DNA from 4 places in the Azospira sp. genome. Region 2 is predicted to be linked to each of the others. Evidence: predicted binding sites of a transcription regulator. Region 2 holds the regulator's gene; each other region holds the start of a gene.
What was found. Region 2 encodes sigma-54, which starts transcription at its own class of promoters, with help from an activator protein. Its sites were predicted from a motif close to TGGCACGCTTNCTGCTNA; they were not measured.
Positions count from the first base shown of each region.

Region 1: aspA (aspartate ammonia-lyase) is a predicted target of sigma-54. The motif match lies at 5,503-5,520, and genes of this name have one in related genera.
Region 3: OEL49_RS14630 (TOBE domain-containing protein) is a predicted target of sigma-54. The motif match lies at 3,284-3,301, and genes of this name have one in related genera.
Region 4: OEL49_RS01275 (DUF2126 domain-containing protein) is a predicted target of sigma-54. The motif match lies at 5,292-5,309, and genes of this name have one in related genera.

Region 1 is NZ_JAOTRW010000002.1:558,395-566,018, reverse strand. It holds gene OEL49_RS02550 (sensor histidine kinase) at 1-1,306, opposite strand, end outside; gene OEL49_RS02545 (sulfite exporter TauE/SafE family protein) at 1,381-2,148, opposite strand; gene OEL49_RS02540 (GlpM family protein) at 2,261-2,611, opposite strand; gene OEL49_RS02535 (dicarboxylate/amino acid:cation symporter) at 2,632-3,945, opposite strand; gene aspA (aspartate ammonia-lyase) at 4,036-5,454, opposite strand; gene OEL49_RS02525 (MFS transporter) at 5,791-6,969, shown strand; gene ssb (single-stranded DNA-binding protein) at 7,001-7,495, shown strand.
Region 2 is NZ_JAOTRW010000006.1:225,657-233,280, forward strand. It holds gene recA (recombinase RecA) at 63-1,085, shown strand; gene recX (recombination regulator RecX) at 1,082-1,537, shown strand; gene lptB (LPS export ABC transporter ATP-binding protein) at 1,603-2,349, shown strand; gene OEL49_RS10825 (RNA polymerase factor sigma-54) at 2,416-3,894, shown strand; gene hpf (ribosome hibernation-promoting factor, HPF/YfiA family) at 3,909-4,229, shown strand; gene ptsN (PTS IIA-like nitrogen regulatory protein PtsN) at 4,385-4,870, shown strand; gene hprK (HPr(Ser) kinase/phosphatase) at 4,839-5,774, shown strand; gene OEL49_RS10845 (PsiF family protein) at 5,820-6,134, shown strand; gene OEL49_RS10850 (hypothetical protein) at 6,259-6,930, shown strand; gene OEL49_RS10855 (hypothetical protein) at 6,947-7,624, shown strand, end outside.
Region 3 is NZ_JAOTRW010000009.1:190,400-198,023, forward strand. It holds gene modC (molybdenum ABC transporter ATP-binding protein) at 1-890, shown strand, start outside; gene OEL49_RS14620 (NifB/NifX family molybdenum-iron cluster-binding protein) at 1,104-1,490, shown strand; gene modD (ModD protein) at 1,529-2,419, shown strand; gene OEL49_RS14630 (TOBE domain-containing protein) at 2,416-3,246, opposite strand; gene OEL49_RS14635 (sensor domain-containing diguanylate cyclase) at 3,415-5,331, opposite strand; gene OEL49_RS14640 (hypothetical protein) at 5,413-5,892, opposite strand; gene OEL49_RS14645 (hypothetical protein) at 5,912-6,406, opposite strand; gene OEL49_RS14650 ((2Fe-2S) ferredoxin domain-containing protein) at 6,397-6,720, opposite strand; gene OEL49_RS14655 (ferritin-like domain-containing protein) at 6,730-7,185, opposite strand; gene OEL49_RS14660 (ferredoxin family protein) at 7,411-7,624, opposite strand, start outside.
Region 4 is NZ_JAOTRW010000002.1:280,493-288,116, forward strand. It holds gene OEL49_RS01270 (circularly permuted type 2 ATP-grasp protein) at 1-1,838, opposite strand, end outside; gene OEL49_RS01275 (DUF2126 domain-containing protein) at 1,905-5,258, opposite strand; gene OEL49_RS01280 (ProQ/FINO family protein) at 5,512-5,934, shown strand; gene OEL49_RS01285 (hypothetical protein) at 5,949-6,416, shown strand; gene OEL49_RS01290 (proteasome-type protease) at 6,487-7,215, opposite strand; gene OEL49_RS01295 (alpha-E domain-containing protein) at 7,292-7,624, opposite strand, start outside.

The DNA.
Region 1 (7,624 bases), on a different contig from region 2:
TTTCCTGGTCGCCCCGGGCGAGGAATTTGCGGGCGTTGCCGGAAAGGGTGCGCAGGGCCGCCAGGGGCTGGTTCAGCTCGTGGGCGACGCCGGCGGAGAGCTGGCCGAGCACCGCCAGCTTGCCGGCCTGCACCAGTTCGTCCTGGGCGGCGCGCAGGGTGCGTTCGGCCCGGGTGCGCTCCGCCACTTCTTCCTGCAGGCGGGTGTTGGCGGCGGAGAGGTCGGCCGTGCGCTCCTCCACCTTGCGTTCCAGCTCGTCGTGGGCCTTCTGCAGGGCTTCCCGGGCGGCCAACCGGTCCCGCACATGGCGGCGGCGTTCGTTGAACATGAGGGCCAGGATGCACAGGAAGGCGGCGCCGATGCCGGCCAGGGCGGCCCGGTTGGCGGCGATTTCACGCACCTGCTCCTGGTGGGAGAAAACGGTGATGGTCCAGGGGGTGCCCGGCAGGGGCTGGGTCTGGGCCAGGAACTTGCCGGCCACCGGGAACATGGAAACCATCTCCGGCCCGGCCTTAGGCAGGCGCACCAGACGGGCGCCGTGGTCCAGTTCCGCCAGCTCCACCACCCCCAGGGGGTTGAGGGCGCGGCGGTTGTACTGCTGGGTCTGGTCGAAGGCACGGCGGGTGGCATCGTCCAGGGGCTTCAGGGTGGTGAATTTCCAGTCCGGCACCGAAGCCAGGATGACCACGCCGTTCTCGTCCGCCACCAGGGCCGGAGCCTCCACGGTGGACCAGGTCTTTTCCAGCTGTTGCAAGCCCACCTTGAGCACTGCCACGCCCACCGTGCCCTGGGCGTTGGTCAGGGCCGAGGTCAGGTAGTAGCCCGGCTCGCCCCGGGTGGTGCCAATGCCGAAGAAACGGCCGCTGCCCGTATCCATGGCCTGGCGGAAATAGGGGCGGAAGGAGAGGTCTTCCCCCAGGTAGCTATCCGGCCGGCGCCAGTTGCTGGTGGCCATGACCCGGCCATTGACGTTGAGGACGTAGATGGAAAGGGTGCCGGCCCGCTCGTTGAGCTGCTCGAGGTATAGATTGAGCTGCTCGATCTGGGCCGGTGTGGGCTTGGGGGTGGTGAGCAGGTGCAGCACGTCCTTTTCCAGCCCCAGGGTGGTGGGGAAGTAGGCGTACTTGTCGATTTCCCGCTCCAGGCTGGTGGCGTAGAGGTCCAGCCGGTGCCGGCCCGTGGCCTGCAGTTCGGCCAGGCCCATGGCCAGGCTGAAGCGGAAGGCCAGCAGGCTGGTGCCGCCCACCAGGGCGGCGAAGCCCAGGAGCAGGATGGCGAGGCGGAAGAGGCGCTGGCTGGGTGGCATGGAGCGTGGCGGTGGTGGAGGGAAGCCCCGTTCGGATTTCCGGATTATGCCGGTCCCGGGCCCTTTGCGGGGGCTCAGGCGGCCGGAGCGAACATGTCCCAGGCCAGCTTGACGATGAGCACGGCCACCACGACGAGGAAGGCCTGGCGCACGAAGCCGGCGCCCCGCTTGAGGGCCAGCAGGGTGCCGACCTGGGCCCCGGCCAGGTTGCAGGCGGCCATGATCAGGCCCACGGTCCACAGGATGGGGCCGTGGCTGGCGAAGAAGGCGATGGCGGAAAGGTTGGTGGCGGCGTTGATGACCTTGGCGCTGGCCGAGGCCTTGAGGAAATCCATGCCGAACAGGCGGACGAAACCGAAGATGAGGAAACTGCCGGTGCCGGGGCCGAAGAAACCATCGTAGAAGCCGATGGTCAGGCCCAGGAGGGCGCCGCGCCAGCGGTCGGCGGGCACCAGCTCGCGGCTGGCGCTATGGCCGAAGTCCTTGCGGCGGAAGGTGTAGATGGCCACCGCCAGCATCAGCACCAGCACCAGGGGGCGCATGGCCTCCCGGGGCAGCCAGGCCACCACGGCGGCGCCGAGCCAGGCGCCCACCAGGGCGGCCAGGGTGGCAGGCAGAACCACGGCCCAGGGAATGGGGACGGCCCGGGCGTAGCGCCAGAGGGAGGCGCCGGTGCCGGCGATGGACGACACCTTGTTGGTGCCGAAGAGGGTGGGGATGGCCGTCTGGGAAAACTGGGAAAGCAGTACGGGAATCTGGATCAATCCGCCGCCGCCCACCACGGCATCGACCATGCCGGCGAAAAAGGCTGCGGGAGCGAGGAGGAACCAGTTGATATCCATGGCGATAAAGGAAAAAAGTGCCCGGCATTGTATGCCGGGCCTAAAGCGGAGGGATAAAACAACGTTTGGCGGGCGGCCCCCGGTCAAATCCGGGCGCCTCCCGCGACATGCTTCAGTTCCCTTGCGGGAACAGGCGGCTCCAGGCCAGGAGCAGCAGGCCGGCGCTGCCCAGCCAGGCCGCGGTGGCGCTGGCGAGGGTCAGACTCAGGCTGCAGCGCAGGCTGAGCCAGGCCACCACCAGCAGATAGACCGCGTAGGGCAGCAGGGACCACAGGCCGAAGATGGCCGTGGTGCGCAGGTCCGCCCCGCCCCGCTCACTGCCGACGATGGCGTGGGCAATGAGGGCGAAGGTGGGGAACAGGGGCACCAGGCCGGCGATGAAAAAGCTCTTGCTGCGGGACAGCAGGGCAATCAGCAGGACGGCCAGGGCCCCCAGCAGGCTCTTCAGGAACAGGGCGAACATGGGGGCTCCGGCCGGACGGATCAGGCAGCGGCCTTGGCGGTGACCAGGGAATCGTCTTCCGGCACCGGCAGGGATTCCTCGGCCTCGGCCAGCTCCTCGCTCACCGGGTCGATGGCCCCTTCCCACTTGGCCACCACGGCGGTGGCGATGGAATTGCCCAGCACGTTGGTGACGGTGCGGCCCATGTCGAGGAAGTGGTCGATGCCCAGCACCAGCAGCAGGCCGGCTTCCGGCAGGTTGAACATGGGCAGCACGGCGGCCACCACCACCAGGGAAGCCCGCGGCACACCGGCGATACCCTTGGAGGAGACCATCAGCACCAGCAGCATGGTGATCTGGGCGGTCAGGCTCATGGGGATGTCGTAGGCCTGGGCGATGAACAGGGCCAGGAAGGTGGTGTACATCATGGAGCCGTCCAGGTTGAAGGAATAACCCAGGGGCAGGACGAAACCGGTGACGCGGGTCTTGATGCCGAACTTCTCCAGCTGTTCCATCAGCTTGGGATAGACGGACTCGCTGGAGGCGGTGGAGAAGCCCACCAGCAGCGGGCCGCGCACCAGCTTGATGAGACGGAACACGTCCTTGCCCAGGACGATGAAGCCGGCCAGGATCAGGAGGGCCCACAGGGCGGCCAGGGCGACGTAGAAGCTGAGCATGAACTTGCCGAACACCAGCAGCATGCCCAGGCCGTTGGTGGTGATGGCACCGGCCACGGCGCCGAAGACGCCGAAGGGAGCGAAGCGCATGACGTAGTCGGTGACCTTCAGCATCACGTGCACCACTTCGTCCATGGTGTTCACCAGGGAGCGGGCGGCCTGGTTGTGCAGGTGGCCCAGGGCCAGGCCGAAGAACACGGCGAAGACCAGGATCTGCAGCACTTCATTGCCGGCCATGGCTTCCATGATGCTCTTGGGGAAGACGTGGGTGATGAAGTCCTTCAGGTTGAGGGCCGAGGTCTTCAGGTTGAGGCCGGCGGCGGACTCGGGCAGGGGCACGCTCAAGGCGTGGCCCGGCTGCAGCACATTGGCGAAGAGCAGGCCGATGAAGAGGGAACAGAAGGAGGCGCAGATGAACCAGCCCAGGGCGCGGCCGCCGACGCGGCCGACAGCCTTGGCGTCGCCCATGTTGGCCAGGCCCGCCACCAGGGTGGCGAAGATGAGGGGGGCGATGATCATCTTGATCAGGCGCAGGAAAATGTCGGTGAGGATGCTGAAATAGCCGGCAATTTCCTTGGCGCTGGCGGCGTCGGGGGCCATGGTGTTGCAGGCATAGCCGACGCCGACCCCGGCCAGCATGGCCAGGACGATCCAAGTGGTGAGCTTGTTCATTTTCATCGAAGGGCTCCGTTGCCGCGGGGGCGGCGGTCAAGATCAGTAAAAGTCAGAAAAAAAGGGGCCGGCAGCGGGCTGCCGGGGCAAACGGTTTCAGCCCTGGCGGTGGGGCAGGGCGCGGGGTTGGGTCAGCACTTCGGGGCGCAGCACGTCGTCCAGCTCGGCCCGGCTCATCAGGCCCCGGGCCAGCACGATCTCGGCCACGCCCTTGCCCGATTCCAGGGCTTCGGCAGCCACCGAGGTGGCGGCGGCGTAGCCGATGTAGGGGTTCAGCGCGGTGACGATGCCGATGGAGTTCTCCACCCGGGCCCGCAGGGCATCCCGGTTGGCGGTGATGCCGTCCACGCAGCGGTCGGCCAGGGTCAGGCAGCCCTGACGCAGGTGATTGACGCTCTTGAACAGGCTGTGGGCGATGATGGGTTCGAAGGCGTTGAGCTGGAGCTGGCCCGCCTCGGCGGCGAAGGTGACGGTCTGGTCGTTGCCGATGACCTCGAAGGCGATCTGGTTCACCACTTCCGGGATCACCGGATTGACCTTGCCCGGCATGATGGAGGAGCCGGCCTGGCGCGGCGGCAGGTTGATCTCGCCGAAGCCGGCGCGGGGGCCGGAGGAGAGCAGGCGCAGGTCGTTGCAGGTCTTGGACAGCTTCACCGCCACCCGCTTCAGGACGCCGGAGAGCTGCACGAAGGAGCCGCAGTCCTGGGTCGCTTCCACCAGGTTGGGGGCGGTGATGACCGGCACGCCGCTGGTCTCGGCCAGCAGGCGGCAGACCAGGGGAGCGTAGTCCGGGTGGGCATTGATGCCGGTGCCGATGGCGGTGGCCCCCAGGTTGATTTCCCGGATCAGGAGGGCGGCTTCTTTCAACCGCTCCTCGTCTTCGCCCAGCATCACGGCGTAGGTGGAGAATTCCTGGCCCAGGGTCATGGGCACCGCGTCCTGCAGCTGGGTGCGGCCCATCTTCAGCACGTCCTTGAACTCCTCGGCCTTGCGCTCGAAGGTGCGGCGCAGGTAGGCCAGGGCGTCCACCAGACGGAAGATGCCGACGTAGGTGGCCAGCTTCAGCGCCGACGGGTACACGTCGTTGGTGGACTGACTCATGTTCACGTGCTGGTTGGGGTGCAGGTGCTGGTACTCGCCCTTGGCGTGGCCCATGATTTCCAGAGCCCGGTTGGCGATGACCTCGTTGGCATTCATGTTGGTGGAGGTGCCGGCGCCGCCCTGGATGACGTCCACCACGAACTGTTCGTGCAGCTTGCCGGCGATTACCTCCTGGCAGGCGGCGACGATGGCCTGGGCCAGGGGGGCTTCCAGCAGGCCCAGTTGCTCGTTGGCCTTGGCGGCGGCGAGCTTGATCTGGGCCAGGGCCCGGATCAGGTCCGGGTAGATGGAGATGGGGGTGCCGGTGATGGGGAAATTTTCCACCGCCCGCAGGGTATGGACGCCGTAATAGGCCTCGGCCGGGACCTTGCGGTCGCCCAGCAGGTCGTGTTCGACGCGGTGTGGCTGGTTCATGGTGTCTCCTCTGTTCTGATGTGCCCGCTCGGCGGCGGTCCCTGTTCTTCAGCACGGGCCGTGCCATCGGGAGGGGGGCGAGTCTGGTTTTTAGTTGCTTGTTTTTTATGGGGTTTTGACCGTCGTTTTGGGGGTGTTGTTCGGCTTTCCGGACAAAGGCCGGGTATGGCGTTCGGAAATCCGAACGAATGGGCCGGCGGCGGCTCCGTGGGGCTGCGGCGCTTTTCGTGGCGCCGGGCAAACCTGCTAAGATTCGCCCCTGCTTCTTCCCCCCATCCCTACCTGCTCCCTGTGTCCGCCAAGCCCCTGACCGCTGCCGCTCCCGCCGGCGATGCCATGACCCCCGAGGAACGCCGCGCCGGCGCCAGCCTGGCCTCCATCTTTGCCCTGCGCATGCTGGGCTTGTTCCTCATCCTGCCGGTCTTCGCCGTCTACGCCCACACCCTGCCCAGTGGCGACAATGGCCTGCTGGTGGGCCTGGCCATCGGCATCTACGGGGCCACCCAGGCCCTGTTCCAGATTCCCTACGGCATCGCCTCGGACCGTTTCGGGCGCAAGCCGGTGATCGTCTTCGGCCTGCTGTTGTTCGCCCTGGGCAGCTTCATCGCGGCCGCCGCCGACGACCTGCCCATGATCATCGCCGGCCGGGTGCTGCAGGGGGCCGGCGCCATTTCCGCCGCCGTCACCGCCCTGGCTGCCGACCTCACCCGGGAGCAGCACCGCACCAAGGTGATGGCCATGATCGGCTCCTCCATCGGCCTGGTCTTCGCCCTCTCCCTGGTGGCGGCCCCCCTGCTCTACGCCGCCATCGGCATGGCCGGCATCTTCGCTCTCACCGGGGGGCTGGCCCTGCTGGCCATCGTCGCCCTGTACAAGGTGGTACCGCCGGCGCCCAAGGTGCTGGTGGATGGCGGCCGTACCCGCTTTGCCGACGTGCTGTTCCATCCCCAGCTGCTGCGTCTCAACTTCGGCGTTTTCGTCCTGCACCTGACCCAGACCGCCATGTGGGTGCTGATCCCCGCCGCCCTGGTCAAGACCGGCGACCTGCCCCTGGCCGAGCACTGGAAGGTGTATCTGCCTGCCGTGCTGGTGTCCTTCGCCTTCATGGTGCCGGCAGTGATCGCGGCGGAGAAGTACGGCCGCATGAAAATGGTCTTTAACGGCGCCGTGGTCCTGTTGCTCCTGGTGCAGGCCGGTTTCGGCCTCTTCGGTCAGGGCCTGTGGCCCCTGGCCCTGCTGTTGACCGCCTTTTTCGTCGCCTTCAATATCCTGGAAGCGACCCAGCCTTCCCTGATTTCCCGTATCGCACCGGTGGAAGCCAAGGGAGCGGCACTTGGCATTTATAATACGACCCAGTCTCTCGGGTTGTTCCTTGGCGGCGCCGTCGGCGGTATGCTGGCGCAACGTCTGGGGGGCGATGCGGTGTGGTGGTGTACCGGAATCCTGAGTCTCGTCTGGCTGGCCCTGGGGCTGACCATGAAACCGCCGGTCCGCGCCCAGCAGCGCCCGGCCTGAATTCAACATTTTTACTATTGGGGAAACATCGATGGCTGCAGTCAATAAAGTGATTCTTTTGGGCAATCTGGGGGCCGATCCGGAAACCCGTTACATGCCCAACGGTGACGCTGTGGCCACTGTCCGCCTGGCTACCACCGAAACCTGGAAGGACCGCAATTCCGGCGAGAAGCGTGAAGCCACCGAATGGCACCGGGTGGTGTTCTTCCGCAAGCTGGCCGAGATCGTCGGCCAGTACCTGAAGAAGGGTTCTTCCGTCTATATCGAAGGCCGCATCCGCACCCGCAAGTGGCAGGACAAGGACGGCCAGGAACGCTACACCACCGAAATCGAAGCCACCGAAATGCAGATGCTCGGCGGCCGTGGCGGCCAGGGCGGCCAAGGTGGCGGCAGCGGTGCCTCCTACGGCGGCGGCGACGACTTCGGTGGCGGCGATTTCAGCCCCCGTTCCTCCGCCCCCGCTGCCTCTGCGCCGAAGAAGAAGGCCCCGTCTTTCGACGACATGGACGACGACATTCCGTTCTGAAAACCAGCTTTTCACAACCTGTCAATAAATGAAACGGAGCCATTGATTTGGCTCCGTTTTTTATTTGTTTACACCTTTTCTAATTTGGACCTTATTCTTCTTATGTGTTCACCTTAAATAATTGTAAAC
Region 2 (7,624 bases):
AACTTGGCGTAGGCCGGAGGGTTTGTGCCATAATCAGCCGCTTGATTTTGGGGAATTCAGTCATGGACGACAACAAGGCCAAAGCACTAACCGCCGCACTGGCGCAGATTGAAAAGCAGTTCGGCAAGGGCGCCATCATGAAGATGGGCGAGACCGAAGTGGACAAGGGCGTGGACGTGGTGTCCACCGGCTCCCTGGGCCTGGACGTGGCCCTCGGCGTGGGCGGCCTGCCCCGGGGCCGGGTGGTGGAAATCTACGGTCCGGAATCCTCCGGCAAGACCACCCTGACCCTGCAGGTCGTGGCCGAGATGCAGAAGCTGGGCGGCACCGCCGCCTTCATCGACGCGGAACACGCCCTCGATCCCCAGTACGCCCAGAAGCTGGGCGTGAACATCGGCGAGCTGCTCATCTCCCAGCCGGACAACGGCGAACAGGCCCTGGAAATCGCCGACATGCTGGTGCGTTCCGGCGGTGTGGACGTGATCGTGGTGGACTCCGTGGCCGCCCTCACCCCCAAGGCCGAAATCGAAGGCGAGATGGGCGATTCCATGATGGGCCTGCACGCCCGCCTGATGAGCCAGGCCCTGCGCAAGCTCACCGCCAACATCAAGAAGACCAACACCCTGGTCATCTTCATCAACCAGATCCGCATGAAGATCGGGGTGATGTTCGGTTCCCCGGAAACCACCACCGGCGGCAACGCGCTCAAGTTCTACGCCTCCGTGCGCCTGGATATCCGCCGTATCGGCGGCATCAAGAAGGGTGACGAGGTGATCGGCAACGAAACCCGCGTCAAGGTGGTGAAGAACAAGGTCTCCCCGCCCTTCCGCGAAGCCCTGTTCGATATCCTCTACGGCGAAGGCATCTCCCGCGAGGGCGAGATCATCGAACTGGGGGTGGCCAACAAGCTGATCGAGAAGTCCGGCGCCTGGTACTCCTACAAGGGCGAGAAAATCGGCCAGGGCAAGGACAACTCCCGGGAATTCCTCAAGGCCAACCCGGCCATTGCCCAGGAAATCGAAGGCAAGATCCGGGAAGCCCTGGGCGTGGCCAACCCCGCCCCGGCGGCCGCAGCCGGAGAATGACCCCGAGCCTGCGCCAGCGGGCCCTGGGGCTGCTGGCGCGGCGGGAGTACAGCCGGGCCGAACTGGCCCGCAAGCTGGCGCCCCACGCAGAATCCGAGGCTGAGCTGGAGGCCCTGCTGGACGACCTGGCGGCCCGCCGCCAGCTTTCCGATGCCCGCTATGCCAGTGAAAGGGTCGCCATCCGCGCCCGCCGCTACGGCGATGCCCGGCTGGCCCAGGAACTACGGCAGAAGGGCGTGGCCGAGGAAACCGTCGCCGCGGCCCTGGCCCAGGGCGGCAGCGAGCTGGAACGGGCGCGCCAAGTGTGGCAGAAGAAATTTGCCGCCCTGCCCGCCGATCTGGCCGAGCGGGCCAAACAGACCCGCTTCCTCCTCAGCCGCGGCTTTGCCGCCGCCACCGTCCGCCAGGTGCTGCAGGGCGGCTGGGACGACGAGTCCGGCAGCGACTGGTAGAACCCCCGGGCGACACCTCTGGCACAATGCCTTTACGCCCCCGCATTCATAGAATCCGATAGCCCATGTCCGAGCAGAACCCCGACCTCATCGCCAAGCTTTCCGCCAACAACCTGAAAAAGCGCTACAAGTCCCGCACCGTGGTGCATGACGTGTCCTTCGAGGTGGGCAGCGGTGAGGTGGTCGGCCTGCTGGGCCCCAACGGTGCCGGCAAGACCACCTGTTTCTACATGATCGTCGGCCTGGTGCCCTCCGACGGCGGCTCCATCCAGCTGCAGAATCAGGAAGTGACCCACTTCCCCATCCACAAGCGGGCCCATCTGGGCATTTCCTACCTGCCCCAGGAGGCTTCCGTCTTCCGCAAGCTCAACGTGGAGGAGAACATCCGCGCCGTGCTGGAACTGCAGAAGCTGCCCAAGCACGAGATCGACCTGCGCCTGGAGGAACTGCTGGAAGAGCTGCACATCGGCCACATCCGCGCTTCCAATGCCGCCGCCCTGTCCGGTGGCGAGCGCCGCCGGGTGGAAATCGCCCGGGCCCTGGCTACCTCTCCCCGTTTCATCCTGCTGGATGAGCCCTTCGCCGGCGTGGACCCCATCGCCGTGCTGGAAATCCAGAAGATCATCCGTTTCCTCAAGGACCGCAGCATCGGCGTGCTCATCACCGACCACAACGTGCGTGAGACCCTGGGCATCTGCGACCGGGCCTACATCATCAATGAGGGCCGGGTGCTGGCGTCTGGCCGCCCGGATGAGATCGTTTATAATGAAGACGTCCGAAAAGTATATCTGGGCGAGAGCTTCCGTCTCTGACGAGCCCAGTCTCCGAGTCTTTCCCTCAACCCGCTCATTGCCGCCGGCCCCTTCGGCCCCGGGTCCATGAAACCAACCCTCCAACTCAAACTCTCGCAGCACCTGGCCCTGACGCCACAGCTGCAGCAGTCCATCCGGCTGCTGCAACTGTCGACGCTCGAGCTGGAGCAGGAGTTGGAGAAGTATCTGCTGGAAAACCCCCTGCTGGAGCGCGAGGACGAGAACTACGAGCCCTCCTACAGCGGGAGCGAAGGCGAATACGCCGGCAGTACGGCCGAGGCTGCTGCCGAAGGCCCGCGGGAAGGCGATAGCGGCGAATCCGGTGAAGGCGCCGACAGTCACGGCCCCGAAGAAGTCCGGGACGACAGCCGGGACAGCCTGGGCGAAGGCGAGGACTGGTTTGCCGAAGGCAGCTACCCTTCCGCCTCCCGCGACGAGGACGAGGATTCCGACTTCCAGGAAGTGCAGGCCGCCAACACCTCCCTGCGCGACCACCTCAACTGGCAGCTGGGCCTGATGCAGCTCTCCGAGCGGGACCGGCAGCTGGTCAGCTTCCTGATCGAGGCTCTGGACGAGGACGGCTACCTGACCCAGCCCCTGGAGGAGCTGCAGGAAGCCCTGCCGGAAGAGCTGGAAATCGACCTGGACGACCTGCAGATCGCCCTGCGCCACCTGCAGCACCTGGACCCGACCGGTGTCGGCGCCCGCACTCCGGGCGAATGCCTGGCCCTGCAGCTGGAAGCCCTGCCGGCCGACGAGGTGCGGGACCAGGCCCTGAAGCTGGTGCGCCATCACCTGGAACTGCTGGCCGGCCGGGACTTCACCAAGCTGAAGAAGCTGCTGGGCTGCGACGACGAGCGCCTGCGCGCCGTCACCAACCTGGTGAAGAGCCTCAACCCCCGGCCCGGCGCCCAGTACGCGCCCCTGGATGCCCGCTACATCACCCCGGACGTGGTGGTGAAGAAGGTGCGCAACCAGTGGACCGCCAGCATCAATCCGGACGCCTACCCGCGCCTGCGCATCAACCGGCTCTACGCCGAGATCCTCTCCAAGCAGCGCGGCTCCAGCCTCTCCGGCCAGCTGCAGGAGGCCCGCTGGCTGATCAAGAACGTGCAGCAGCGTTTCGACACCATCCTGCGCGTGTCCCAGGCCATCCTGGACCGCCAGCGCCAGTTCTTCGAACACGGCGAGGTGGCCATGCGTCCCCTGGTACTGCGGGAAATCGCCGAAACCCTGGGCCTGCACGAATCCACCGTTTCCCGGGTGACGACCCAGAAGTACATGGCCACCCCCCGGGGCATTTTCGAACTCAAGTATTTCTTCGGCAGCCATGTGGCCACGGATACGGGGGGCGCCTGTTCGGCCACCGCCATCCGGGCCCTGATCAAGCAGCTGGTGGCGGCCGAAGACCCCAGAAAACCCCTTTCGGACAGTCAAATATCCGAAATTCTTGGCCAACAAGGCATTGTTGTGGCGCGTCGAACCATTGCAAAATACAGAGAAGCGCTCAACATTTCGCCGGCCAACCTACGCAAGTCCATCTAAAAAAGGAGCGAGCCATGAACCTGCACATCACCGGACATCACCTGGAAGTCACCCCGGCGATCCGCGACTACGTCACTGCCAAGCTGGAGCGGGTTACGCGTCACTTCGACAGCGTCATCGACGTCAACGTCATCCTCACCGTGGAAAAGCTGAAGCAGAAGGCTGAAGTCACCGTGCGCGTGCCCGGCAAGGACATCCACGTGGATGCCGAGGATGCCGACCTGTATGCCGCCGTGGACACCCTGATCGACAAGCTGGACCGCCAGGTGCAGAAGTACAAGCAGAAGGCCCAGGATCACCACCGCGACACCATCAAGAATCACATCGAAGAGTGATCTGATTCCCTCTCCGGGACTGGGACGAAAGGCATAGGCGGCGGGGTCGTTTTCCGTTATGATCCCGCCACTTTTCGCCAGGTATCCTGCCTGAATCCCAGTCTCCAACCGGCCCTGCCGCCGCCATCCCGCTGTTCGGGGAAGGTTCCCGCCCCATGGATCTGATCGCCAAACTCCTCCCTCCCGCCCACATCCTGCTGGACCTCGAAGCCAGCAGCAAGAAGCGGGCATTCGAGCAGGCCGGACTGCTGTTCGAGAACAACCTGGGCATCGCCCGGGCCACGGTTTTCGACAGCCTCTTCGCCCGGGAAAAACTCGGTTCCACCGGCCTGGGCCAGGGGGTTGCCATTCCCCACGGCCGCATCAAGGGGCTCAAGGAAGCCGCCGGCGCCTTCATGCGCCTGTCCGCCCCGGTGCCTTTCGATTCCCCCGACGGCAAGCCTGTCGGCCTGATGTTCGTGCTGCTGGTGCCGGAACAGGCCACCGAGCAGCATCTGCAGATTCTTTCCGAGCTGGCCCAGCGTTTCTCCGACCGGGCCTTCCGCGAGGCCCTGGGCGCCTGCGACAACACCGACGACGCCCACCGCCTGTTCACCGACTGGGGGAACCATGCGGCAAATCTCCATCAGCCAGCTGTTTGAGGACCACCAGGACAAGCTGTCCCTGACCTGGGTCGCGGCCCAGGGCGCCGAACGCTCCATCGAGATCCGGGAGCGGGGCAACTACGGCGCCGACGTGGTCGGCCACCTCAACCTGATCCACCCGGAACGCCTGCAGGTCATCGGCGCCGCCGAGTACCAGTGGCTGAGCCGGGTCAATCCTGAGCGCCTCAAGGCGCAGATGAACGAAATCTTCGCCGCCCAGCCCCCCGCCGTCATCGTCGCCGAGGGACTGGAAGTGCTGCCGGCCGTGCTGGAGGGCTGCGAGAGCACCGGCACGCCCCTGTTCACCACCGCCAAACCCTGCTCGGCCGTGATCGACCTGCTGCGCATCTACCTTTCCCGCCGCCTGGCGGACACGGTGTCGGTGCATGGCGTCTTCATGGACGTGCTGGGCATGGGCGTCCTCATCACCGGCGATTCCGGCGTCGGCAAGTCCGAACTGGCCCTGGAACTGATTTCCCGGGGCCACGGCCTGGTCGCCGACGACGTGGTGGAACTGGCCCGCATCGCCCCCGCCACCATCGAGGGCCGTTGCCCTGGCATGCTGCGGGACTTCCTCGAAGTGCGGGGCCTGGGCCTGCTCAATATCCGCACCATCTTCGGCGAGACCGCCTCCCGGCGGAAAATGAAGCTCAAGCTGATCGTGCACCTGCAGAAGCCGGTGGCCGGGGTGGATGCGCCGCGCCTGCCCCTGGATGCCCAGACCCAGGAGATCCTCGGCGTGGCCGTGCGCAAGGTGGTCATTCCGGTGGCTGCCGGGCGCAACCTGGCGGTGCTGCTGGAGGCGGCGGTGCGCAACAGCATCCTGCAGCTGCGCGGCATCGACAACATGCAGGAATTCATCACCCGGCAGCAGAAGCTGCTGCTTGACGACGATATTTGACGAACGCATAGTGGTAAGCCCTGCCTGACCACTGACGGAGACACCATGAAAAAGATGCTGCTTGCCCTGTGTTCCCTGGCCTGTATCGGCCTGGCTCCCGTTGCCGGCGCCGCCGACGCGGCCAAAGCGCCGACGCCCCAGCAGGAGCGCATGAAGAACTGCAACAAGGAAGCCGGCGAGAAGGGCCTCAAGGGCGACGAGCGCAAGGGCTTCATGAAGACCTGCCTCTCCGGCAAGACCGCCGACGCTCCCGCCGCCAATGCGGAGTGCCAGTCCAAGGCCGCGGAGAAGAAGCTGGCCGGTGCCGCCAAGGCCTCCTTCATCAAGAAGTGCGAAGCCGACAGCCAGGCTGCCAAGTAAGCCAGGGGCGGACTTCCCGCAAAAATGCCAGCCGATTGAAGGCTGGCATTTTTTTTGACAGAATGGCCTGCCCCATTCCACCTGCCCCGGCGTTGATGCCGGGGACTTTTCCTGGAGTCCCGAGATGAAGCCTGCCCCCCTGCGTGCCGCTTCCCGCCTGCTCTGCTGTGGCCTGCTGCTGGCGGCAGCCGGCGGCGCCCGGGCCTTCAGTTTTGCCGAGGACGAGAAGCAGGGTGCTGCCGAGGAGGAGGGCCGCCGCGGCCGCATCGCCCAGCATCTGGCCGTTCCCTGCAAGGCTGCATTGCGCAACCAGGGCATCCTGGTGGCCCTGGCCGACCAGACGGCCGACGGCTACCAGCTGCAGGGCAGCAAATACGGCCGCCATGCCGCCGTGATCAACCAGAAGCTGAAGGCCCTGGGCCTGAAGACCTACACCGCCGAGGAGCAGCGGGCCCGCATCGCCCAGGCCGAGATGGAAGCCTATTTCCGCAACGACCCGGACGCGGCCCTGGCCGCTTCCAGCAAGCTGGGCGCCGCCTTCGTCCTCAAGGGCGGGGTTTCCACCCGCACCGCCTACAACCCGGTGGTGCGCCTGCCCGAGGTCTATGTGACCATGCATTTCACCCTGGCGGCGGCGGACGGCCGCACCATTTCCACCGCCACGGCCAAGGCCGAGTCCTATTCCGGCAGCGACACCGCCGGCATGGCCCTGGAGCTGGTCCATGAGCAGGCCGAGGAGGTCGTGGCCAAGCTCTACAACGATTACTGCCGGGCTGCCGGCAAACCAAAAAAATAAACCTACGGAGTCTTCCATGCGTCAGTACATCGCCCCCATTGCCCTGGCCCTGGCCTGCGCCGGTTCGGCCCATGCCCAGCCGGTTTTCGACAGCCCGTCGCCCACCGCCGGCAGCGACACCTCCAAGCAGGCCAACGAAATGGCCGACAAGGCCATGTACAAGCCGGTGGAGTACGCCAATGCGGCGAAGAAGGGCCCGGCCCTGGTGGTCATCCCGGGCGAAGTGAAGTCCAACAACGCCTCCTTCACCCAGAAGTACGGCCCCAACAACATCGCCGACTACGCCGAACTGGAACTGGGCAAGGCCAACTTCAAGATCCTCGAACGTTCCGACATGGGCCCCCTGCTCAACGAGTTCACCCTGGCCTACACCATGGGCGACCCCAGTGCCGCCCGCAAGCTGCTGCAGAAGGGCAAGTTCAAGACCACCAAGTACGTGGTCAAGTTCGACATCCTCAAGGCCGAGCAGGTGGCCCAGGCCCAGCAGGGCTTCGACGGCCGTGCCGTGGGCAAGCTGCTGGGCGTCTTCGGCGCCTTCTCCGGCTCCATGGGCGGGGCCCAGGCCGGGGCCGTCGGCGAGACGGTGGTCGGTTCGGTGCAGACCCAGGAAAACACCGGGGTGTGGATCATCGGCATGCGCTACAAGATCATCGACGCCAACACCACCGAACAGGTGGCCACCGGCTATACCGAA
Region 3 (7,624 bases), on a different contig from region 2:
AGGTGTGGCAGGACGGCGACCACTTCCTACCCACCCATCGTCGCCCCCTGGGCTATGTCTTCCAGGAGGCCAGCCTCTTTCCCCACCTCAGCGTCGAGGCCAACCTGGACTTCGGCCGCAAGCGCCTGGCCGCCGCCGAACGGCGGGTGGACCTGGCCCAGGCGGTGGAACTGCTGGGCATCGGCCACCTCCTGGCCCGCCGCCCGGACAAGCTCTCCGGCGGCGAGCGGCAGCGGGTGGCCATCGCCCGGGCCCTGCTGGCCTCGCCCCGGCTGCTGCTCATGGACGAGCCCCTGGCCGCCCTGGACGGCAAGCGCAAGGCCGAGATCCTGCCCTATCTCACCCGCCTGCGGGAGGAGCTGGACATCCCGGTGCTCTACGTCACCCATTCCCCCGATGAAGTGGCGCGCCTGGCGGACCACCTGGTGCTGCTGGACAACGGCCAGGTGGCGGCCAGCGGCCCCCTGGCGGAAACCCTGGCCCGTCTCGACCTGCCCACGGCGGTGAGCGACGACGCCGGCGTGGTGGTGGAAGGCCTCGTGGCCGGCCACGATGCCGCCTACCACCTGCTGGCCCTGGATTTCCCCGGCGGCCGGGTGCAGGTGGCCCACGGCCCGGAAAACCCGGGCAAGCGCCTGCGCTTCCAGGTGCGGGCCCGGGACGTCAGCCTCTCCCTCTCGGAACGGGACGACAGCTCCATCCTCAACCGGGTGCCGGCCACGGTGGCCGCCATCGCCGACGCCGACACCCCGGCCCACGTCCTGGTACGTCTGGAAGCCGGCGGCACGCCCCTGCTGGCCCGCATCACCCGCCGCTCCCGGGACCAGCTGCAACTGCAGCCGGGGAAAAACGTGTGGGCCCAGATCAAGGCCGTGGCCCTGCTGGCCTGAGGGCTGCACGGCTGGCGAAGGCGACCGCCAGGCCGCGACTCGGGTTTTCTGCAGGCGCTGCCCGCAACGGCAAGCGGGACGCCACTATTCAGCATGGCATCGTCGAGAAGGCCGTCCCTTCTGCCTCCCAGACCGGCCCTTGCAAGGAAGGCGAAGCGGTACGGAATTCGCTCTGAAGAGCCATCCGCCTCCCTTTGTAGGATTTCCGACACCATGAAAATCGCCATCGCCGCCAAGGATTTCGCCACCGTCTCCAGCCATGCCGGCCAGGCCCGCCAGTGGCTGCTCTACGACTGCCGGCCGGGTGCGCCCCTGCCCGCCGGGGAACGCATCGAGCTGGCCAAGGAACAGGTCATCCACCACTTCGACGACAACGGCCCCCATCCCCTGGACGGGGTGGAAGTGGTCATCGCCGCCAGCGCCGGCGACGGCTTCATCCGCCACATGGCCAAGCACGGCGCCCAGGTGCTGCTCACCGGCGAGACCGACCCGGCGGCGGCCCTGGCCCGGGTGCTGGCCGGCGAGGTGCTGCCCGACACACGTTTCGACCCGACCCTGATCCTGTGCAAGCTGAAGGACCTGCTCACCTCCCGCCACTAGCCGCGCCCCCGGCGCGGCGCCAACGACGAAAGCCCGCCATGGTTGCCGCCGCTCCTCTTTCCCATCCTCATTCCCCCTCCGCCACGCCTGCGGTCGACACCGACTGTGTCCTCGGCGACGCCGACCTGACCCGGCTGCTGGCCGACGACGTACCCCACGGCGACCTCACCACCGCCGCCCTGGGCATCGGCCCCCAGGCCGGCCGCCTCGACTGCCGGGCCCGCCAGCCCATGACCCTGTGCGGCGTCGAGGAGGCGGTCCGCCTGCTGACCCTGGCCGGCTGCGCGGCACGCCCCCTGGTGGCCAGCGGCGAGGCCCTGGCCGCCGACGCCCCCATCCTGGAAGCCCAGGGCAGTGCCGCCGCCCTGCACCGGGCCTGGAAAAGCGCCCAGGTGCTGCTGGAATGGAGCAGCGGCCTGGCCAGCGCCGCTACCGAACTGGTGGCCGCGGCGGCGCCCCTGCCGGTGGCCTGCACGCGCAAGACGCCGCCGGGCAACAAAGCCCTGGCGGTGAAAGCGATGCGCTGTGGCGGTGCCGTCATGCACCGCCTGGGCCTCTCCGAGTCCCTCCTGCTCTTCGCCGAGCACCGCCGCTTTCTCGCCGAGCCCCCCGCCGCCACCGCGGCCCGGCTCCATGGCGCCCTGCCGGAGCACAAGCTGGCGGTGGAGGTGCATAGCGCCGAAGAGGCCCTGGTCTGGGCCCGGGCCGGCGCCGAAATCCTGCAACTGGAGAAATTCAGCCCCGCCGCCGTCACCGCCTGCCGCGACCTGCTGGCCAGCCACGAGCTCCGCCCCATCCTCGCCGCCGCCGGCGGCATCCACCCCGGCAACGCGGCGGCCTACGCCGCCAGCGGCGCCCGCCTGCTGGTCTCCTCCTGGCCCTACAGCGCCCCGCCCCGGGACGTGGCGGTGAGCCTGGTGCTGGTCTAGCCGACGAGACCCAGCAGCACGGCCGAGGGACGGAAGGCGATCCAGGCCGGCTGGCCCGGGGCGAAGGGTTCGGCCAGGTCGGCGCCGGCGTTGGCGACGCCGGTGAGGCCGTGGCCCAGGTCCACCACGATCTCCCGCCGTTCGCCGCTTTCCTGGATGCGCTGGACGATGCCGCCGAGGCGGTTGTAGTCGGCGTAGTCACTGCCTTCGCCGCTGCCCAGCACCAGGGTGGCCGAGGCCTTGACCAGGGCCACCAGTTCCTGGCCCGGAGCCAGGCCCAGGCAGCGGGTACTCTCCGGGGTGACGCTGGCCCGCAGCAGGCGACCGCCGGGCAGGGCCAGCAGCACCTGGTCGAGCAGGGGCCCCTGCTCCACCGCCTGCACCCGGCCGCAGAACTGGTTGCGGGCGCTGGTGCGCACCGCCACCCGTTCCAGCAGTTGCAGATCCGCATCGAAATGGCCGCCGCAGCGCTGGCGCAGCAGTTGCCGTTCCTCCGCCAGTGCCACCAGCACCATGGCCAGGCGCCGGCCCCGGGGCGTCAGGCGCAGGCGGCCACTGCCTTCCCCACCATCCTCTGCCTCCCATTCGGCCAGGCGTTCGCCGGCCAGATTGTTCAGTTCCTCGGCGGCGCGGCGGGCCTCCCCGGCGGCCTCCGCGCCCACCGCCAGGGCGTCGGCCACGGCGGCCCGCTCCAGCCAGGCCAGACGGTCGTGGCCGGCGGCCACGGCAAAGGGACCGGGAATACCCGCCACCGGGTACAGGCGCAGGGGCGCGACCCGGTCGGGGCTGAGTTGATCGGCAATGTCGCTAACGGGCTGGTCGTTCATGGCGGCTTTCCTTCGTTATTTTTCGAATATATAACGATTAGCAAAGCCCATGCCGGACAAGGACTTAGGGGAATTTCCCGGCAATGGCGGGAATGGGGGCGCCCCGGGGCCGGGTGCCGGGCCCCGCCTTGGGTCGCCCGGAGGACCCCGCGCCCCAGGCCAGTGCGCTCAGGCAGCGGGGGGCTGCCAGCCTTCCCAGGCCAGCCGGTCCCGGCCGCCGGCCTTGGCGGCATAGAGGGCGGCATCGGCCCGGTGCATCATGGCCTCCAGGTCGTCCCCCGGACCGGCCAGGAGGGAGGCTCCGATGCTGACGCTGAAGGACAGTTCGCCCTGGGCCAGGGGCAGCCGCACCTGGCGCACCGCCTGCAACAGGCGCTGGCCCAGCTGGTGGGCCCCGGCCGGCGGCGTCTGCGGCAGCAGCAGGCCGAATTCCTCGCCTCCCAGGCGGCCGAAGACGTCGCTCTGGCGCAGGCCGCCGCCGATGGCACGGACCAGGGCCTGGAGCACCTGGTCGCCCACCGGGTGGCCGTGGCTGTCGTTGATGTTCTTGAACTTGTCCGCATCGAGGATGAACAGGGCCAGGGGGTGATCGTGGCGCCGGGCCAGGGCCACCAGGCGCTCGGCCTCGGCGGTGAAGGCGCGGCGGTTGAGAATGCCGGTGAGGCCGTCGGTGGTGGCCAGGCGCTGCAGCTCCTCTTCCACCGCCTTGCGTTCGCTGATGTCGCGCAGGATGCCGACGAAAACCCGCCCCCCCGCCAGTTCCGTGCTGCCGATGCTCACTTCCACCGGGAATTCGCGGCCGTCGGCGGCGCGGGCCAGCATCTCGCGGCCGTGGCCGGCCCCATCGGCGGCATGGCCGGCGGCCGCTTCCGCCAGCAGGGCGCGGTGGATCGGCACCGTCTGCTCCGGCATGAACTCCTCCACGCTGCGGCCCAGCAGTTCCTCGGCGCGGAAACCGAAGAGCCGCTCCGCCGCCCGGTTGAATTCCAGCACCCGGCGTTCCTGGTCGAGGACGACCACCGCGTCCATGGCGGTGTCCATGAAGGTGCGGGCCTGGGCCTCGCGCTGGCGCAGTTCCGCGGTGCGCTGGGCCACCCGGGCCTCCAGGCCCTGGTTGGCTTCCCGCAGGGCCTCCAGGGCGCGGCGGCGGCGCAGCAGTTGGTGGTAGGCAAAATAGGCCAGGGCCGCCAGGCCAATGTTGCTGCCCAGGGCGATGACCCAGTAGCTGGGCAGGCTGTCCCGCCACGGCGCCAGCACCCGGGCCTCGTCAGCGGTGGCCACCACCAGCACCGGGTAGCGCTCGGAGCGGGCAAAGGCGCCGGGCCCCACCACGTCGCCGATGACCCGGCCGTTGTCGAAGGGGCCGTGGGGTGCCGCCAGGATGGCGCGGGCCAGCCCCGGGTCGGCCAGCCAGTTGCGTTCCAGGCAGTCGGGACCCAGGGGCAGGCAGGCCAGGGCCCGGCCGTCTTCCAGCAGCAGGTGCAGGGCGAAGCCGGGGGGCAGGTCCTCGTCTTCCAGCAGGCGGCGCAGCTGCTCCGGGTTGATGCCGCCTGCCACCACGCCGAGGAGGCGTTCGCCGTCGTTCTCGACGCGGCGGCTGACGGGGACGAAGGGCTCGTTGGAGTGGGGCGAGCGCTGGGCCGGGCCGATGTACAGGCCCATCTCCCAATGACGCAGGGGGAGCTGGTAGAACGGCCATTGGGAGACGTCGTCCACGTCGCTGGCGGGGAAGCGGTCCGACAGTTCGGCGATGCGGCCATCGGTCCCGGCCAGCATCAGCCAGTTGAGGCCCGGGGTGATGGCGTGGCGGCGCAGCAGCAGACGGTGCAGGTAGAGATCGGGCCGGCGGGAGAGGCCGCCGTGGGCACCAATGGCCTCGCCGATGCCGGACAGGGTGCGGTCGTAGGTATCGAGCAACTGGTCCATGCGGCCCAGCAGCACCTTGGCGCTGGTGTGCAGGGTGGCGTGGGCCCGGGCCAGGGTTGCCTGCCGTTCGTCCTGGGCCAGGAAGTACAGGCGCAGGTCGATGCCGCATACCAGCAGCAGCACCAGGGCGATCCAGCGCCAGCTTTCCTTGATGGCCATAAGACGTCTTCCCGGGAGTGGTTTTTGAGGCCAGTCTAGGGGAAACGGGGGCAAATTACAGCCCGGGGAAAACCACGGGCGCTACCCGGGGGATGCCCGGGGAAAAGCCAGCACCGTGGCGGCACCGGGCTGCACCCACTGGGCCGTCAGGGCCTCCATCCAGCGCACCAGGGGACGGGCCAGGTAGGCCGGCAGGGGCACCCGCTGCAACTGCCCGGACCACAGCCCCAGCCAGGACTGGCGCAGCCCTTCGTCCAGCGCCAGGGGGCCGTGGCGGCCCCACAGGCGGACCCAGGCGATCACCGCCCGCTGCCGCTGGCGGCCGGCCAGGCCGTGCACCACCAGCTCGGCCAGTTCGCCGGCGAGGTCGGAGAACTCATCCACCTCCAGCTGCCACACCGCCGCCAGGGGCCCGGCCTGGAGGGCTTCCGCCAGGCGCAGGCAGAGCCAGCGCAGCTCGTCCTCGCCGACGGCGGCGACGATGCCGGGCAGGGGCGGCGGCAGGTGCAGTTCGGGGCAGGCCGCCCGGGGCGGCGCCTGGCTGGCCGGAGCAGGAACCATGGACGCGCCGGGCCGCCCTTTACGCCGTCGCCGCGGCCACCGCCCGGACCGGGCCGGCGCCGATGCGATCCTCCGGGTCCAGGCGCTGCAGCTGGTCCAGGTAGGCCCGGGCTTCCTCCGGGCGCTGCTGGCGCAGCAGGGTGAAGGCCAGGGCCTTGAGGGAGAAAAGATAGAAGCGGGGCGCCGCCGCCAGGGGCTCGGCGAAGCGGGCCGGGGCCGGCGCATCCAGGGGAAAGCCGGCGGCCTGGGCGCTGGCCGCCAGGCCGGCCCGCATCCACTGTTCCGCCGCCTCGAAGTGCTGGCGGTAGAAGTGGAACTTGTACAGGGCCAGGTACACGGCGAAGTGGAAGGGGGACTGGTGATGGGCCCGGAGGATGAGGAACTCGGCCCGCCGTTCGTCGTCGCAGGCGGCGGCTTCCTGCAGCAGGGCCGCGGTGGCGGCGGGGAGGTCGCCGCAGTAGCCGGGGATGCTTTCGCCGCCGGCCGGGTCGCCGTCTTCCAGATCTAGTCCCATACTCCGGCGGGAGCCCGCAGCCGTTCCAGGGGCTCGTCGAATTCCAGATGCTGGTCGAAGATTTCCCCGGCGTCGCCGGGCTGCACGTGCTGGTACAGCACCCCGTCCGGATAGACCAGGACGTGGGGGCCGCCGTCGCAGGGGCCGAGACAGCCGCAGGCGGTGACGGCAAAGCGGTCGAAGGCGTTGCGGCTGCCCAGCTCGTTGAGGAAGGCCTGCATCACCGCCTGGCCGCCGCTCTGCATGCAGCTGCCCCGGGGATGGCCGGGGGGCCGGCCCTGGGTACAGACGAAAACGTGCTTCTTGGGTTTCATGGCGCCTCCTCAGGCGGGAAGTTTGGCGATGCGTTTTTCCAGCTCGGCCACGTGTTCGCCTTCTTCGGCGGCGAATTCCTCGGCCATCAGCTTGACCCGGGGATTGCTGGTGGTGGCGGCGATGCCGGCGTAGAAGGCGTAGCTGCGCTGCTCCCCGTCCAGGGCCAGGGCCAGGGCGGAGGGCACGTCCATGAAGGCATCCACCCCGGCCCAGGCGGCGGTTTCCGGGCTGGTGCCGTCGGGCCACTGGTACTCGTGGGCCTCCAGCTTGGGCGGATGGCGGAAGCCGCCCCGCTCCGTGGCCTCGGCCAGGTGCAGGCGGGAGTAGTGGGCCATCTGCTCGAAGAAGGCGGCCACTTCCGGATCGCCCAGGGTTTTCATGCCTTCGGCCAGCTCCTCGTAGCGCCGGGCGGAATCCCGCTCCAGGGTGATGGCGTGGGCGAGGAACAGATGAATGTCTTCCATTTTTGCGCTTTCTTTTTTAGCCACAGAGGGCACAGAGATCACAGAGTAAAGTCAAAACCGGCTGCCGCGCGGACCAATAAGGACGCCATTCTCCGACACCGAACGGCTGCAACGACCGTCCCTCCTGGGTCCTACGGCATGGCTCATTTCAATCCAAACCTGGGTAAAAATCCGCAGGAAACTCTGTGTTCTCTGTGCCCTCTGTGGCAAAGGTTCTAACAGCCCTCAACCAAACTTGAAGAGGATGCCGAAACCGCCCCGGGGCCATTCCCATTCCAGGTTGCGGTGTTCGTCGCAGATGATGCGGCAGGTGCCGCACTCCAGACAACCGTCGGAGATCAGCACCACCTTGCCGTTGCCCTCCTGGGTATAGCAGCCGGCGGGACAGCACACCGTGCATTGCTGCTCGGCGCACTTGTGGGTGCAGATTTCCGCGTTC
Region 4 (7,624 bases), on a different contig from region 2:
CGCTTCAGGCCCGCCGCCAGGCCGGTATCCCAGGCGTCGTCGAAGACCGCCCGGGTCAGCCGCTCGGCCAGGGTCGGGGGCGGGGCCGGCGGCCGGGCCGCCGCCTGTTCCCCGGCCTCGTCCCGGGGCGGCAGCAGGCCCATGGCCTCGCCCACCGCCAGGGCCGCGAACAGCTCCGGCCCCGGCTCGCCGCCGGCGTCGATGAGCCGGGTCAGGGCCACCCGCAGGAAGCGGCTGGTATGGTCGCAGCGCTCCGAATAGCGGCCCAGCCAGAAGAGGTTTTCCACCACCCGGGAAGAGAGGCTGCGACCGCCCCGCACCACGTCCCGGGCACCGATGGAGGGCTTGAGCAGGCTGAAGGTGGACACCGGCTCGTCGGACAGCACCCAGGCGTCCTTGGAGGCGCCGCCCCGCTGCATGGAAATGACCCGGGCACCGGCACCGCCGGCCACCCGGGCGAGGCCGCCGGGCATCACCTGGTAGCCCTGGGGCGTGGCCACGGCATAGACCCGCAGCCCCGCCGGCCGGGCCAGCAGGCGCCGCTCGTGGCTGCGGCTCCAGGTGGGGGCCTGGGACAGCTGCACCAGCTCCTGGGCCACGTAGGCCTGGGGCTCGGCCTGCAGGCGGGCCAGCAGCTGCTCCCGCTGGGCACCCTTCAGGTCGGCGCCGAAAATGGGGTCGAAGCGGCGACCGGGGAAGGCCGCCTTGATCACCAGCTGGTCCAGGTGTTCGCTGGTGTATTTGAGGGCCGGCGCCTCGCCGCACCACCAGGTGGCCACCGAGGGCATCTGCAGGGGTTCCCCCAGGAGGCGCTCGCAGATGGCCGGGAGGAAGCCCGGCAACGCCCCCGACTCCACCACGCCGCTGCCCAGGGCATTGGCCACCAGCACCCGGCCGGCCCGCACCGCCTGCAGCAGGCCGGGCACGCCGAGGGCGGAATCGCCGCGCAGCTCCAGGGGGTCGCAGAAGTCGTCGTCCTGGCGGCGCAGGATGGCGTGCACCCGTTTCAGGCCGGTGAGGGTCTTGAGGAAGACGGTCTCGCCCCGCACCGTCAGGTCGGGCCCTTCCACCAGGGGGAAGCCCAGGTAGCGGGCCAGGTAGGCGTGCTCGAAGTAGGTTTCGTTGTAGGGCCCGGGCGTGAGCAGCACGATCAGGGGCGGCTCGCCGCCCTCGCCGCTGTCCGGGGCGTAGTGGGCCAGGCTCTCCTGGACGCTGCGGAAGAAGCCGGCCAGATGCTCCACCTTCAGGTCGCGGAAGAGGTCGGGGAAGACCCGGGAGACGATCAGCCGGTTTTCCAGGGAATAGCCGGCGCCGGAGGGGGCCTGGGTGCGGTCGGCGATGGCCCACCAGCGGCCGTCCGGCGAGCGGGCCAGGTCCACGGCGTAGAAATGGAGGAAGGTGTCGCCGGGCTGGCGCACCTGGCGGCAGGGCCAGAGGAAGCCGCCGTGGCCGTACACCAGGGCCGGCGGCAGCAGGCCCGAGGCCAGCAGGTCCTGGGGGCCGTAGAGGTCGGCCAGGACGGCGTTGAGCAGGGTGGCGCGCTGGGCCACGGCGGCGGCGAGCTGGCGCCACTCGTCGGCGGGGATGATCAGCGGCAGGGGGTCCAGTTCCCAGGGCCGGTCGGTGCCCTTGGGGTCGGCATAGACGTTGTAGGTGACGCCGTTTTCCTGGATGCGCCGCTGCACGAAGGCCAGGCGGGCCCGCATCTGCTCCGGCGAGGCGGCGTCCAGGTGGGAAAAGAAGGCTTGCCAGTGGGGACGCACCGCGCCGCCGGCGGCGAGCATTTCGTCGTAGCGGCCGGCGGAATCGGGATAGATGGAGAGAAGGGTGCGCGCCATGGCGTTCCGCAAAAAAGCGCGGCGGGGAAAAGGGGCGCCGCGCTGGTGGTTTTTTCCAGGGAGGGACTAGGGCCGGCCCTGGCGGCGCAAGTCTAGCGTAAACGGGAATTCCGGGTTCTGCGGCGCCGCCGCCTGGCCCCGGCCCGCCAGGGGACCCGGAGTGTGGCCCATGGGGAAGAAGCGGGCCAGACGCCGGCTCTCGGCCTCGAAGGCATTGACCGGAAAAGCCTCGAAATTGCGCCCGCCCGGATGGGCCACGTGGTACTGGCAGCCGCCCAGGGAGCGGTCCATCCAGGTATCCACCAGGTCGAAGGTCAGGGGCGCATGGACGCCGATGGTGGGATGCAGGCAGGCGGCCGGCTGCCAGGCCCGGTAGCGCACCCCGGCGACGAACTCGCCGACGGTGCCGGTGGGCTGCAGGGGCACGGCATGGCCGTTGCAGGTAAGGCGGTAGCGGTCCGGCGGCAGGCCCGTGACCTTGACCTGGAGCCGCTCCACGGAGGAATCCACATAGCGCACGGTGCCGCCGGCGGCGCCCTCCTCGCCCATGACGTGCCAGGGCTCCAGGGCGTGGCGCAGCTCCACGGCGACGCCGCGTACGGCGAAGTCGCCGATGCGGGGGAAGCGGAATTCCAGGTGGGGCGCGAACCAGGCCGGGTCGAAGGCGTAGCCCGCCGCCTGCATTTCCGTCACCACGTCGGCGAAATCCTGGGCGATGAAGTGGGGCAGCATGAAGCGGTCGTGCAGCTCCGTGCCCCAGCGGGCCAGCCGCTCCGGGGCGTAGGGACGGGCCCAGAAGCGGGCCACCAGGGCCCGCAGCAGCAGTTGCTGGGTCAGGCTCATGCGGGCGTGGGGCGGCATCTCGAAGGCCCGCAGTTCCAGCAGGCCCAGGCGCCCCGTGGGGCCGTCGGGGGAGAACAGCTTGTCGATGCAGAACTCGGCCCGGTGGGTGTTGCCGGTGACGTCGATGAGCAGGTTGCGCAGCAGCCGGTCGGTGAGCCAGGGGGCGCCTCCCTCCCCCGGCGGCGGGAACTGGCGGAAGGCGGTCTCCAGCTCGTAGAGGCTGTCGTTGCGGGCCTCGTCCACCCGCGGTGCCTGGGAGGTGGGGCCGACGAAGAGGCCGGAGAAGAGGTAGGACAGGCTGGGGTGGTTGTGCCAGTAGGAGATGAGGCTGCGCAGCAGGTCGGGCCGGCGCAGGAAGGGGGAGTCGGCCGGCGTGGCGCCGCCGAGGACGAAGTGGTTGCCGCCGCCGGTGCCGGTGTGGCGGCCGTCGAGCATGAACTTCTCGGTCGAGAGGCGGGTTTCCCGGGCCGCCTCGTAGAGGTGGCTGGTGCGCTCCACCAGTTCGTCCCAGGATTTGGCCGGGTGGATGTTCACCTCGATCACCCCCGGGTCCGGCGTCACCCGGAACACTTCCAGGCGCGGGTCCCGGGGCGGCTCGTAGCCTTCGAACATGACCGGCAGGCCTTGGGCCTCGGCGGTGGCTTCCACCGCCGCCAGCACTTCCAGGTAGTCCTCCAGACAGCCCACGGGGGGCATGAAAATGTAGAGCACGCCGTTACGGGGCTCGGCGCACATGGCGGTGCGGGTGATCCAGGCGGCGGATTGGTGATGCCCCGGGGCCCGCTCCCCACTTGCTTCTCCAGGCAGGCCACCCGGAGAAGCGCTTGCTGCCTGCCTGCCAGGCATGACCTTCGTGGGAATGCCCGGCACCTGCCGCCGCAGTTCGGCGTGGCGGGCCAGGGGCGCCCGGGGCGCCGCCGGGTCCGGCGGATTGAGGTAGGGGTAGTCGGACTGGCTGACCCAGGGCTGGGAATCCAGGGGCAGGCGGTAGCCCACCGGAGAGTCGCCGGGGATCAGGTAGCAGCGCTCGCTGCGCAGGAACCAGGAACCGCTCTGCCAGCGGCCGGCGGCCGTCTTGCCCAGGGGCAGCACCTGGCCCACGGCCTGCTCCAGGCCCCGGGTGAACACCTTGGCCAGGCGCGCCCGCTCCAGGGGATCGTCGAGGCGGGCGTCGAAGGGATCCACGTTGGCCGGCAGGCGCCGCTCCCGCCACAGGTAGTAGAAGGCGTCCTCGTAGGCGGGGAACACATGCTTTTCCTCCAGGCCCAGGCGCCGCGCCACTTCGCCGAGGAAGGCGCCGGCCCGGGCGGCATCGACGCCGTAGTCCCGGGACTCGTCGGCGTACAGCTCGGGCCGCTGCCACAGGGGCTCGCCGTCCTGGCGCCAGTAGCAGTTGAGGGACCAGCGGGGCAGCTGTTCCCCCGGATACCACTTGCCCTGGCCGAAATGCATGAAGCCCCGGGGGGCGTACTTCTGCCGCAGGCGGTGGAACAGGTCGGCCGCCAGCAGGCGCTTTTTCGGCCCCAGGGCCTCGGTGTTCCACTCGGCCCCGTCCGGGTCGTCCATGGAGACGAAGGTGGGCTCGCCGCCCATGGTCAGGCGCACGTCCCGGGCCGCCAGGTCGCTGTCCACCGTCTGCCCCAGGGCTTCGATGCGGGACCACTGTTCCTCGCTGTAGGGCTTGGTCACCCGGGGCGCTTCCCAGATGCGGGTAACGCCCATGGTGTGGCCGAACTCGCATTCGCACGGCTCCAGGGCGCCGCTGATGGGCGCCGCCGAGGAAGGCTCGGGGGAGGCGGCCAGGGGAATGTGCCCCTCGCCGGCGAAGAGGCCGGAGGTGGGGTCCAGGCCGATCCAGCCGGCGCCGGGCAGGTACACCTCGCACCAGGCGTGCAGGTCGGTGAAATCGGCTGCGGGACCGGAGGGACCGTCCAGGGATTTGACGTCGGCGGTGAGCTGGATCAGGTAGCCGGAAACGAAGCGGGCCGCCAGGCCCAGGTGGCGCAGCAGCTGGCAGAGCAGCCAGGCCGAGTCACGGCAGGAACCGGAGCCCTTGGCCAGGGTCTCTTCCGGCGTCTGCACCCCGGGCTCGAGGCGGATCAGGTAGGAAATGTCCCGGGCCAGGCGGGCGTTGAGGGCCACCAGGAAATCCACGCTGCGGCACTTCTCCCGGGAGATGGAAGCCAGATAGGCCTGAAATTTCGGCGTCGCCGGCAGGGTGTACAGATAGGGTGCCAGTTCGTGCCGCTGCCAGGCCTCATAGGCGAAGGGCACCTCCTCCGCATAGGGTTCGAGGAAGAAGTCGAAGGGATTGATGACCGACATCTGGGCCACCAGATCCACCTCCACCCGGAACTCCCGGGTCTTCTCCGGGAAAACCAGGCGGGCCAGCCAGTTGGCCTGGGGGTCCTGCTGCCAGTTGATGAAGTGCTCTCCCGGCGTCACCTTGAGGGAATAGGAGAGGATGGGGGTGCGGCTGTGGGGCGCCGGACGCAGCCGGATCACCTGGGGCCCCAGGGCGATGGGCCGGTCGTAGCGGTAATGGGTGACGTGGTTCAGCGCGACGTGGATGGACACGGGGCGGCTCCGGGCGATGGGCGATAGCCGGATTTAGCAAGAGACGGGCCATGCCCCAGGACGGGTCACCCCCTGGAGAAGCGCATGGATACTGGGCCCCGGGCCGGCCGCCGGCCATCATCCGCACCATCCCGGAGCACATCTGCCCCTGGCGCACCAGGAACGGGAGCCCCAGCCCCCTGTTACAGCCCAGTTGCAGCATTTTCCCTGCGTGATAACCTCCCACCCTTCCGCATTTCAACCCAACACCCAGATGACCTCTCCCGCCTTCAGCACGCCCCGCGAATTCCTCGCCGAACTGAGCGAAAAATTCCAGGTTTTCCGCGACCACCTGCCCCTGGCCATCGGCATCAACCAGCAACTGGCCGCCCTGTATCCGGAAATCGACCCCAAGCTGCTGAAGGTGAGCCTGTTCCGCCACACCAACTCGGTCCGCTACCTGAAGAACATGGAGAAGGCCACCCAGCGCCACGACCTGCAGGGCAACGCCGCCGGCGAGGTGGCCGAGGAACACCGCCAGCACGCCGCCGAAGTGCTGAAGGAACGCTTCAAGAAACAGGCCGAACAACGCCGCGCCGAAGCCGCCGCCAAGAAGGCCGAAGAAGATGCCAAGAAGGCGGAAGCCCAGCGCGCCGCCAAGCTCACCGCCCTGGCCGAAAAATTCGGCCGCAAATAAACAGGAAAACCGCCATGGCCACCAAAGCCCCCGTCAAAGCCGCCACCGCCGCCAAGCCCGCCAGCAAGCCCGTCGCCAAAGCCGCCGTCAAACCGGCAGCGAAGCCCGCAGCCAAGCCCGTGGCCAAAGCTGCTGCCAAACCCGTGGCCAAGCCGGCAGCGAAGCCGGTCGTCGCCAAGCCGGCCGCCAGCACCAAGCCCGCCACCAAGCCCGTTGCTGCCGCCAAGCCGGCAACCAAAAGCGCCGCGCCCCAGCGCCTGCTGGGTGCCGCCGACCTGATGGGCGCCCTGGACCTGGCCGACGAGTTCTACGCCATCGCCTACAACATCGAGACCTCCCTGCTCAACGGCGGCGCCGTGCCGGGCCAGGACTACACCCGCCTGGACCTCTACCAGCTGGCCCAGCCCTTCGTCCTGGAACTGTTCAAGGGCAACGAGAAGTTCTCCTACGTCTATCCGGCGGTGGAAGTGAACAAGCCCTGAGCCGTTTCCCGGCCCAAGCAAAAGGCGCCCGCGGGCGCCTTTTTTGTTGCCTGCCGGCCCGCTCCCGGCCTTAGTCCCAGGCCGGGTCGGGCAGTTCGGCGAAGACCTGGCGCAGGCGTTCGCCCCATTGGGTGCGGATCTGGTTGAAGTAGGGATCGTCGGCGCCGATCTTGATCTGGTGGGTGACCTTGAAGTCCCCCCTCTCGTAGACCAGCAGATCCAGGGGCAGGCCCACGGAAAGGTTGGAGCGGATGGTGGAATCCATGGAGATGAGGGCACATTTGGAGGCCTCCTCCAGGCTGGTGGCCTTTTTCACCACCCGGTCGATGATGGGCTTGCCGTACTTGGATTCGCCGATCTGGAAATAGGGCGTGTCGTGGGTCGCCTCGATGAAGTTGCCGGCGGCGTAGATCTGGAACAGGCGCGGCTCCTCGCCGTGGATGTGGCCGCCGAGGATGAAGGCGGCGGCGAAATCGACGCCGAATTCCTTGAGGGCCGCCGCATCCCGCTGGTGCACCTCGCGCAGGGCGTCGCCCACCAGGCGCGCCGCCTCGAACAGGTTGGGGGCGTTGTAGAGATTGGGCTTGTCAGTGGCCGCCAGGTGCTCGTTCAGCACATTGACCACGGACTGGCTGATGGAGAGGTTGCCCGAGGTCATCAGCACCAGCATGCGCTCCCCCGGGCGCTCCCACACGGTCATCTTGCGGAAGGTGTTGATGTGGTCCACCCCGGCGTTGGTGCGGGAATCGGAAAGGAAGACCAGGCCGGCATCGAGCCGCATTGCCACGCAGTAAGTCATGTCGTCGTCGCTGTTTTTATGATGGTGAATAAAGGCCGGCGGCAGCTGCCGCCGGCGCCTCCCCGACTGGTGCGCCTCAGGCCGGCACCAGGAAGTCCTGGGAGATGCGGTTGCCCAGGTCGTAGATGTCGTCCATGAACTCGGTCAGGTACTCGTGCAGGCCATCCTCCAGCACGTCGTCGATGCGGCCGTAGTGCAGGCGCGAATGCAGCAGGCCGGCCCGGCGCAGGGTCTCGCTGGACTGGCGGTTGCCCACCAGGCCCAGCAGGTGATTCACCTTGTCCAGGCAGTGGTGCAGGGAACGGGGCATGTCCATGCGCAGGATCAGCAGCTCCGCCACCCGGGCCGGGGTGATGACGTCCCGGTACACCTTGCGGTACACCTCGAAGGCGGAAAGGGAGCGCAGCAG